DNA from 3 places in the Brevibacillus ruminantium genome. Region 1 is predicted to be linked to each of the others. Evidence: riboswitches for the same ligand, from Rfam matches in the RefSeq annotation. Region 1 holds a riboswitch; each other region holds the start of a gene.
The links. A riboswitch is a leader RNA that binds a small molecule or an ion and turns the genes downstream of it on or off. The one in region 1 is predicted to bind S-adenosylmethionine.
Positions count from the first base shown of each region.

Region 1 (2,266 bases):
CCAAGGACTTGGAATCGCCCACATTGGCCAGATGGGAGAACAGCTTGAGGGATTCAATCAGCCTCTTCCCTTCCTCGACTCCCCCGCGGATGCCAAAGGTGAGGATGGCTCCCGCCCCTTTCGGCAGGTACTTTTGCGCCAGTTCATAATACGGGCTGCTTTCCAGTCCAGGATAGTTGACCCACTCGACGGCTTCATGCTGCTCCAGATAACGGGCGACGGCCAGCGTGTTTTCGCTGTGGCGCTCGATCCGCAGATGAAGGGTCTCCAGCCCCTGCAAGAACAAGAAGGAGTTGAACGGAGCAACTGCCGCCCCGATATCCCGCTGAAGCTGCACACGCGCCTTGATGATGTAGGCCAGCGGGCCGACTGCTTCCGTAAAGACAACGCCGTGATAGCTCGGGTCTGGCGTAGTCAGTCCGGGGAATTTGCCGTTGTTCCAGTCAAATTTGCCGGAGTCGACGATAATGCCGCCAATTGCCGTGCCATGGCCGCCGATAAATTTGGTGGTGGAGTGAACTACGATGTCAGCGCCATGCTCAAAGGGACGGCAGAGCAGAGGGGTAGCGAACGTATTGTCGACGATCAGCGGAATGCCATTTTCATGAGCGATAGCCGCAATCGCTTCCAGATCAACCACATCAATTCGCGGATTCCCGATGGTTTCCGTGAACACCGCTTTTGTTTTGTCATTGATCGCAGCGCGGAAATTCTCTGGATTGGAGGGATCGACGAAATGAACCTTGATGCCCAGTTTCCCCAGCGTATGAGCAAATAGATTATAAGTGCCGCCATACAAATGGCTGGAAGAAACGATCTCGTCTCCGGCACCCGCAATGTTCAGGATCGAGAAAGTGATGGCCGCCTGGCCCGATGAAGTTGCCAGGGCTCCGACACCGCCCTCAAGCTGCGCGACGCGCTGTTCAAACACATCCTGTGTCGGGTTCATGATGCGGGAGTAGATATTGCCCAGCTCTTTGAGGGCAAACAGGTTGGCAGCATGCTCCGTATCGCGGAACACATAAGAGGTGGTTTGGTAGATGGGGACGGCTCGGGAACCCGTCACAGGGTCAACATACTGTCCTCCGTGCAGGGCAATGGTTTCCGGCTTCCACTGTTTTTGTTCTGACATGGCTATCTCTTCCTCTCATCCATTTTATAAAAAAACAAAGCCTTCTCCTGAGAGGGAAGGCTTCGGTCATACCGCGCGGTTTCATCTCTCAGAATCAATGATTCTGCAGGATTTGGCACCAAGCGTATCAAAAACGCAGGTTGCCGGGTTTCATTGGGCCTGTCCCTCCACCACTCTTGATGAAATGTTTGAAATTTTCGTATAGCGTTTCTTATCTGCTATTATAATAGGACGATCGCCCGAGGTCAATCAAATTTCCGACTAAGCTGAGGGGAATTTCAGTGATTTTCTGTCTGTGCGTTTTCTACAGGCGCATTGTTTATGAAAGGAAGAGATCGCTTATGGAAAATGAGTGTTTTGTGGGATGGGGCACCTTGGCCTTGATTAACGCAGGCTTGGCCCAAGGGAAGAACCGCAGCGGGCTGAATTGGTTTTTTCTGTCGCTGTTTCTCGGACCGATCGCTACGCTGATCATCGTCGTCTGGGACAAACTTCCGGAAGCAAAAGAATAGAGGATAAGGGCTTACGGAAACTGCCCGGTAGGAACTTCTGCCTTATTTCCGTAACCAATTTGACCTGATTCCGTAACCAATTCGTCCTTCGTTGTTCACAGCCAGCAGCCGGAATCAGCCATATAATAAAAGTGATTGTGATCACATTCACATAAGCACTGTGAGAAGGTTGTTTTCGGGAGGGGAGACAACGATGGAACTGGATAATACCATGCTTGCACGCATTTTGACGTCGCTGACGCTGGGATTTCACATCATCTTCGCGGCATTGGGCGTCGGTATTCCGATTATCATTTCGATTGCCGAGTGGCTGGGAATCCGCAAAAAGGACCCGATGTATACACTGATGGCCCGCCGCTGGGTAAAAGGCTTTACCGTTACCGTTGCGGTCGGTGTCGTGACCGGTACATGTATCGGTCTGCAGCTCAGCTTACTGTGGCCAAGCTTTATGAAGGTAGCCGGTGAGGCCATTGCCCTGCCTCTGTTTTTGGAGACGTTTGCTTTTTTCTTTGAAGCGATTTTCCTGGGGATCTATCTCTATACCTGGGATCGGTTTAAAAATCCGTATATTCACTGGCTGTTCTCGATACCGGTTGTCATCGGTTCGACGGCTTCTGCTTTC
Region 1 is NZ_CP098755.1:552,573-554,838, forward strand. It holds gene NDK47_RS02885 (homocysteine synthase) at 1-1,132, opposite strand, end outside; SAM riboswitch class I at 1,211-1,318, opposite strand; gene NDK47_RS02890 (hypothetical protein) at 1,474-1,644, shown strand; gene NDK47_RS02895 (cytochrome ubiquinol oxidase subunit I) at 1,838-2,266, shown strand, end outside.

Region 2 (2,266 bases), 1.1 Mb from region 1:
CGACGATGCTGATTCAGTCCATGAGGGCGAAAGGGATCAATATCGTCCCTTACACCGGGGCAAGTCCGTTTGGGGACCTCACCACCAAACACTGGGCCTACGGAAACCTGTTGACCGCCCACAAGCTTGGGATTATTCAGGGCTACCCCAACGGTACCATTTCGCCTGACCAGTCGATTACGCGGGCAGAAATGGCGCTGATGGTGGCTAGAGCCAATGATCTGTTGCTTTACAAACGCAGCACCTCATCTTTTGCCGATTTGCCGACCAGCCATTGGGCATCCCCGGCAGTCGAAGCGCTGGTAGCGAAAAAGTGGATCAGTGGATACGGACAAATATTTAAACCGCAGGGCAGAGCTACGCGGGCCGAGGTCGTCGTCCTGCTGGCCAAAGCCTATAACTTATAACCCGATGGAAAAGGAGAGGGCAGAAGATGAAAAAAACAACCAAGGGAATCCTTGCCGTAGCGATTATAGGAACAGCGGTCTTTGCCTCGCAAGCGATGGCAGACGGCGTCTCTGGTGTACCCGGTTCTGTCGATGATCCGGTCGTGACCAAAAGCTATGTAGACCAGCGTATTCAACAAGCGCTTGGCGGCGGTGGTGGAGGCGGGGCGAGTGTCTCCACCGGCTTGACCGTCGTCGAGCTGTATCCCGGTCAGACGCTGTATGGCTTTGAGGGGACTGAGTTTATCGTTCGTACGGGGAAAGTACAAGCAGTAGCCGGAGACAAAGGGGATGGCCTGACGGACATCACAGAAGGTGTCGATTTGAGCGGGGGAGCAAAAGTACAGACCAATCACCTGCTCCTGATAGCGCGCTCGGACAATCGCGGTTTGCGCTTGCAGGCCGGGTATGACGGGGTTTCGCACATTATGGTGCGCGGCAAATACGAATTGCGATAAGCCCTTATTGACACCAAGGGTAAAAACGATTATTCTATAAACCGTAATGGATACTCTTATCCAGAGCAGGCGGAGGGACTGGCCCTATGAAGCCCGGCAACCGACTCGAGCGGTGCTAACCAGCAGGACAGAAACCCTGTTCTGGCCGATAAGAGGGTAGGGAACGCAAACACCAAGCACCTTTTCCTCTCATACAGGAAAAGGTTTTTTTGCTTGTGCCTTCATAATAACCTGTTTCGGCACCCACACTATTTGTATGAGGTCAAAGGAGGTATACACATGGCTTTGCAAAAAGGTCGTCGTCTGTTCACTTCTGAATCCGTCACAGAAGGTCACCCGGATAAAATTTGTGACCAGATTTCTGATTCGATCTTGGACGCGATTCTGTCCAAGGATCCAAATGCGCGTGTCGCATGCGAAACTTCTGTAACGACTGGTCTGGTACTTGTGGCCGGTGAAATTACCACGAATACGTATGTGGACATTCAAAAGCTGGTGCGCGAGACGATTCGTGAAATTGGATATGACCGCGCGAAGTTTGGCTTTGACGCTGAGACTTGCGGTGTGTTGACTGCCATTGGAGAGCAATCGGCTGATATTGCCCTAGGGGTAGACCAAGCACTGGAAGCGCGTGAAGGCAAAATGACAGACGAACAAATTGAAGCAATTGGTGCCGGAGACCAGGGTCTGATGTTTGGATTTGCTTGCAACGAGACACCTGAACTGATGCCTTTGCCGATCAGCATGGCTCACCAGCTGGCTCGCCGTTTGACAGAAGTGCGTAAAAATGGCATGCTGAGCTATCTGCGCCCAGACGGAAAAACACAAGTGACGGTAGAATACGATGGGGACAAGCCTGTCCGCATTGATACGATTGTCATCTCGACCCAGCATGCGCCTGAAGTGACGCTGGAACAGATCAAAGCAGACCTGACCGAACATGTCATTAAGCCTGTTGTGCCAACGGAACTGCTGGATGCAGAAACCAAATACTTCATCAACCCGACCGGCCGTTTCGTAATCGGTGGTCCTCAGGGAGACGCCGGCTTGACTGGCCGTAAGATCATTGTCGATACCTATGGCGGTTATGCCCGTCACGGTGGCGGAGCATTTTCTGGCAAGGATCCGACCAAAGTGGACCGCTCTGGTGCTTACGCAGCTCGCTACGTTGCGAAAAATATCGTAGCTGCAGGCCTGGCCGACAAGTGTGAAGTGCAAGTGGCTTACGCGATTGGTGTAGCCCAGCCTGTATCGATCAGCGTGGATACGTTTGGTACTGGTACAGTTTCCGAAGAGCATTTGGTCACTTTGATCCGCAAACATTTTGATCTTCGTCCTGCAGGGATCATCAAGCAACTCGAC
Region 2 is NZ_CP098755.1:5,087,771-5,090,036, reverse strand. It holds gene NDK47_RS25080 (S8 family peptidase) at 1-407, shown strand, start outside; gene NDK47_RS25075 (hypothetical protein) at 434-904, shown strand; SAM riboswitch class I at 958-1,059, shown strand; gene metK (methionine adenosyltransferase) at 1,184-2,266, shown strand, end outside.
Region 2: linked by a shared signal. The riboswitch ahead of metK (methionine adenosyltransferase) and the one ahead of NDK47_RS02885 (homocysteine synthase) in region 1 are both predicted to bind S-adenosylmethionine.

Region 3 (2,266 bases), 1.6 Mb from region 1:
GATGCACAACATCGATGGGTTCACGCGGACGAAGTCTCATCCAAACAACCTCCTTCTGCCGTTACAGGCAGGAAATAGTTTTGCGCAGCTAAGTGGGACGATGGTGCAAATATATGGGCAAAGGCCTTCGCATCAAGTTCCACCTCCTTTCAAAGAAAACAACGGGGGTATACGGTCAGCCTGATGATCTTAGCTAACTATATTCGTCATAGCTGGCGTCCCATGCGCAAGGGAAAAGAAAAAACATAATCAGATTTTTCTGAATATAATATGCAAGAATAGTTCCAACGAAAGTCAGCGGGTTCACCCTTTTTCGCTAGCGGGTTTTGCGATCACTAATTTATCAATCATGAGAATTTTGACGGAAATCTTTATCAAAAAAGAGAATTTTTCACCCTGCTGTTTTCCAGAGGAAGCAAAGCATTGTTGTGAAAGGTCAGAAGAATCAGTTGACGCGGTGACAAGAATTTCTTACAATGTTTTCTACAGGAACATACGAATCTTATCCAGAGTGGCAGAGGGACTGGCCCGATGAAGCCCGGCAACCGTTGCAATATCGCGACAAGGTGCCAATTCCTGCAGGACACGAGGTCCTGACAGATAAGAAGCGGGAGCATCCTCTCTATGAATGCCAACCTTCTTCTTACTGGAGAAGGTTTTTTTATTTTCCAATTTCATACTTCTTTCTTATCCAGAGAGGTGGAGGGACTGGCCCGATGAAGCCCGGCAACCGTTGCGTATTTCGCGACAAGGTGCCAATTCCTGCAGGACGTGATGTCTTGGCAGATAAGAAGGGGTCCCGTTCACGACGAGCCTTCTTCTTATCCGAAGAAGGTTTTTTACTGTACCCAATGACGAGAAAAAAGGAGTGGGCATGATGAGTACGGAGGCAGTAAAAGTGGGCTTGTTAGGTGTCGGAACAGTAGGGGGCGGGGTGCTAAAGACAATTCGCCTGCAGCAGCAAAAGCTGTCGGAACGGTTGGGCCGACCCGTTGAAATCGTCAAGGCGCTTGTACGTGATCCCGGAAAGAAGCGGACTGTGGAGCTCGATCACGATCTGATTACCACCCGGTTTGAAGAAGTCTTGAAATCCGATGTGGATATCGTCGTCGAAGTAATGGGCGGGGTCGAGCCTGCTTATGAATATGTGCGGGCATTGATCGAAAAGGGCTGTCATATCGTGACGGCCAACAAGGAATTGCTCGCGAGGCACGGTACGGAACTGATTCAATTGGCGAATCGCCACCAGGTTCAGCTTGCTTACGAGGCGAGTGTGGCTGGGGGCATCCCGATTCTCGGAGTCCTGCGCCAGTTTTTGCGGACGAATGATATCTCGTCCGTCAGTGGTATCTTAAACGGGACGACCAATTTTATCCTCACCCAGATGGAGCAGGCCAAGCTGCCTTACCATGAAGCATTGAAACAAGCGCAGGAATTGGGCTACGCAGAAGCGGACCCCAGCTCTGACGTGGAAGGCTGGGATGCTTTGTACAAATCCTATATTTTGGCCCAGCTTGTCTTCGGTGAAGCCCTGCCGCTCAATCAGGCACGCAGGAGGGGCATTGATTCCCTGCATCTCGGACAGCTCACACTGGCTCATGAGCTGGGATACCGGATCAAGCTGCTCGCTCAAGCCACGAAGGCGGAAGGAGGCGTTCAGTTGTCGGTCAGCCCCACCCTTTTGCCTCTCGATCATCCTTTGGCACAGGTACAAGGTGCTGATAATGCGGTACAAGTTTCGGGAAATATCGTGGGTGATCTGCTTTTCATGGGGAAAGGAGCGGGAGAGTTGCCAACCGCAAGCGCCGTCGTGGAAGACCTTGCCTATTTGCTTACGCAGCGCTTTTCCCCCCACCCGCTTTGGCGCGAGCGACAAGGAAATCATGGTGTGGGAAAAGAAGGCACATGGAGTTTTGTCTACCTGGAAAGCACGGGCTTGCAGGGGACGCCGGAGCAGATTCTTCATTTTTTGAACCTGGGAGGTGTTTCCATAGCGAAGCAGCGAATACAGTATGACTGGGCAAATGTGCTGCGAATCGGAGTGATTGCCCGTGGCTTTACCGATGAGCATAGAGCAGCCCTGCAGCGTGATTTTGGCATCCAAACAGACGTATTCCCTGTAATCTCCAGGGGAGAAGAGCAGGACATATTGGGTGCAAAAGGGAGAGAGGTCGATGGAAAAGAGATACATTTTGGCTATTGATCAGGGGACGACCAGTTCCAGGGCCATATTATTTGACAAAAGCGGGAGCGTCGCAGGTGCGGC
Region 3 is NZ_CP098755.1:2,106,677-2,108,942, forward strand. It holds SAM riboswitch class I at 500-607, shown strand; SAM riboswitch class I at 685-793, shown strand; gene NDK47_RS10275 (homoserine dehydrogenase) at 878-2,203, shown strand; gene glpK (glycerol kinase GlpK) at 2,175-2,266, shown strand, end outside.
Region 3: linked by a shared signal. The riboswitch ahead of NDK47_RS10275 (homoserine dehydrogenase) and the one ahead of NDK47_RS02885 (homocysteine synthase) in region 1 are both predicted to bind S-adenosylmethionine.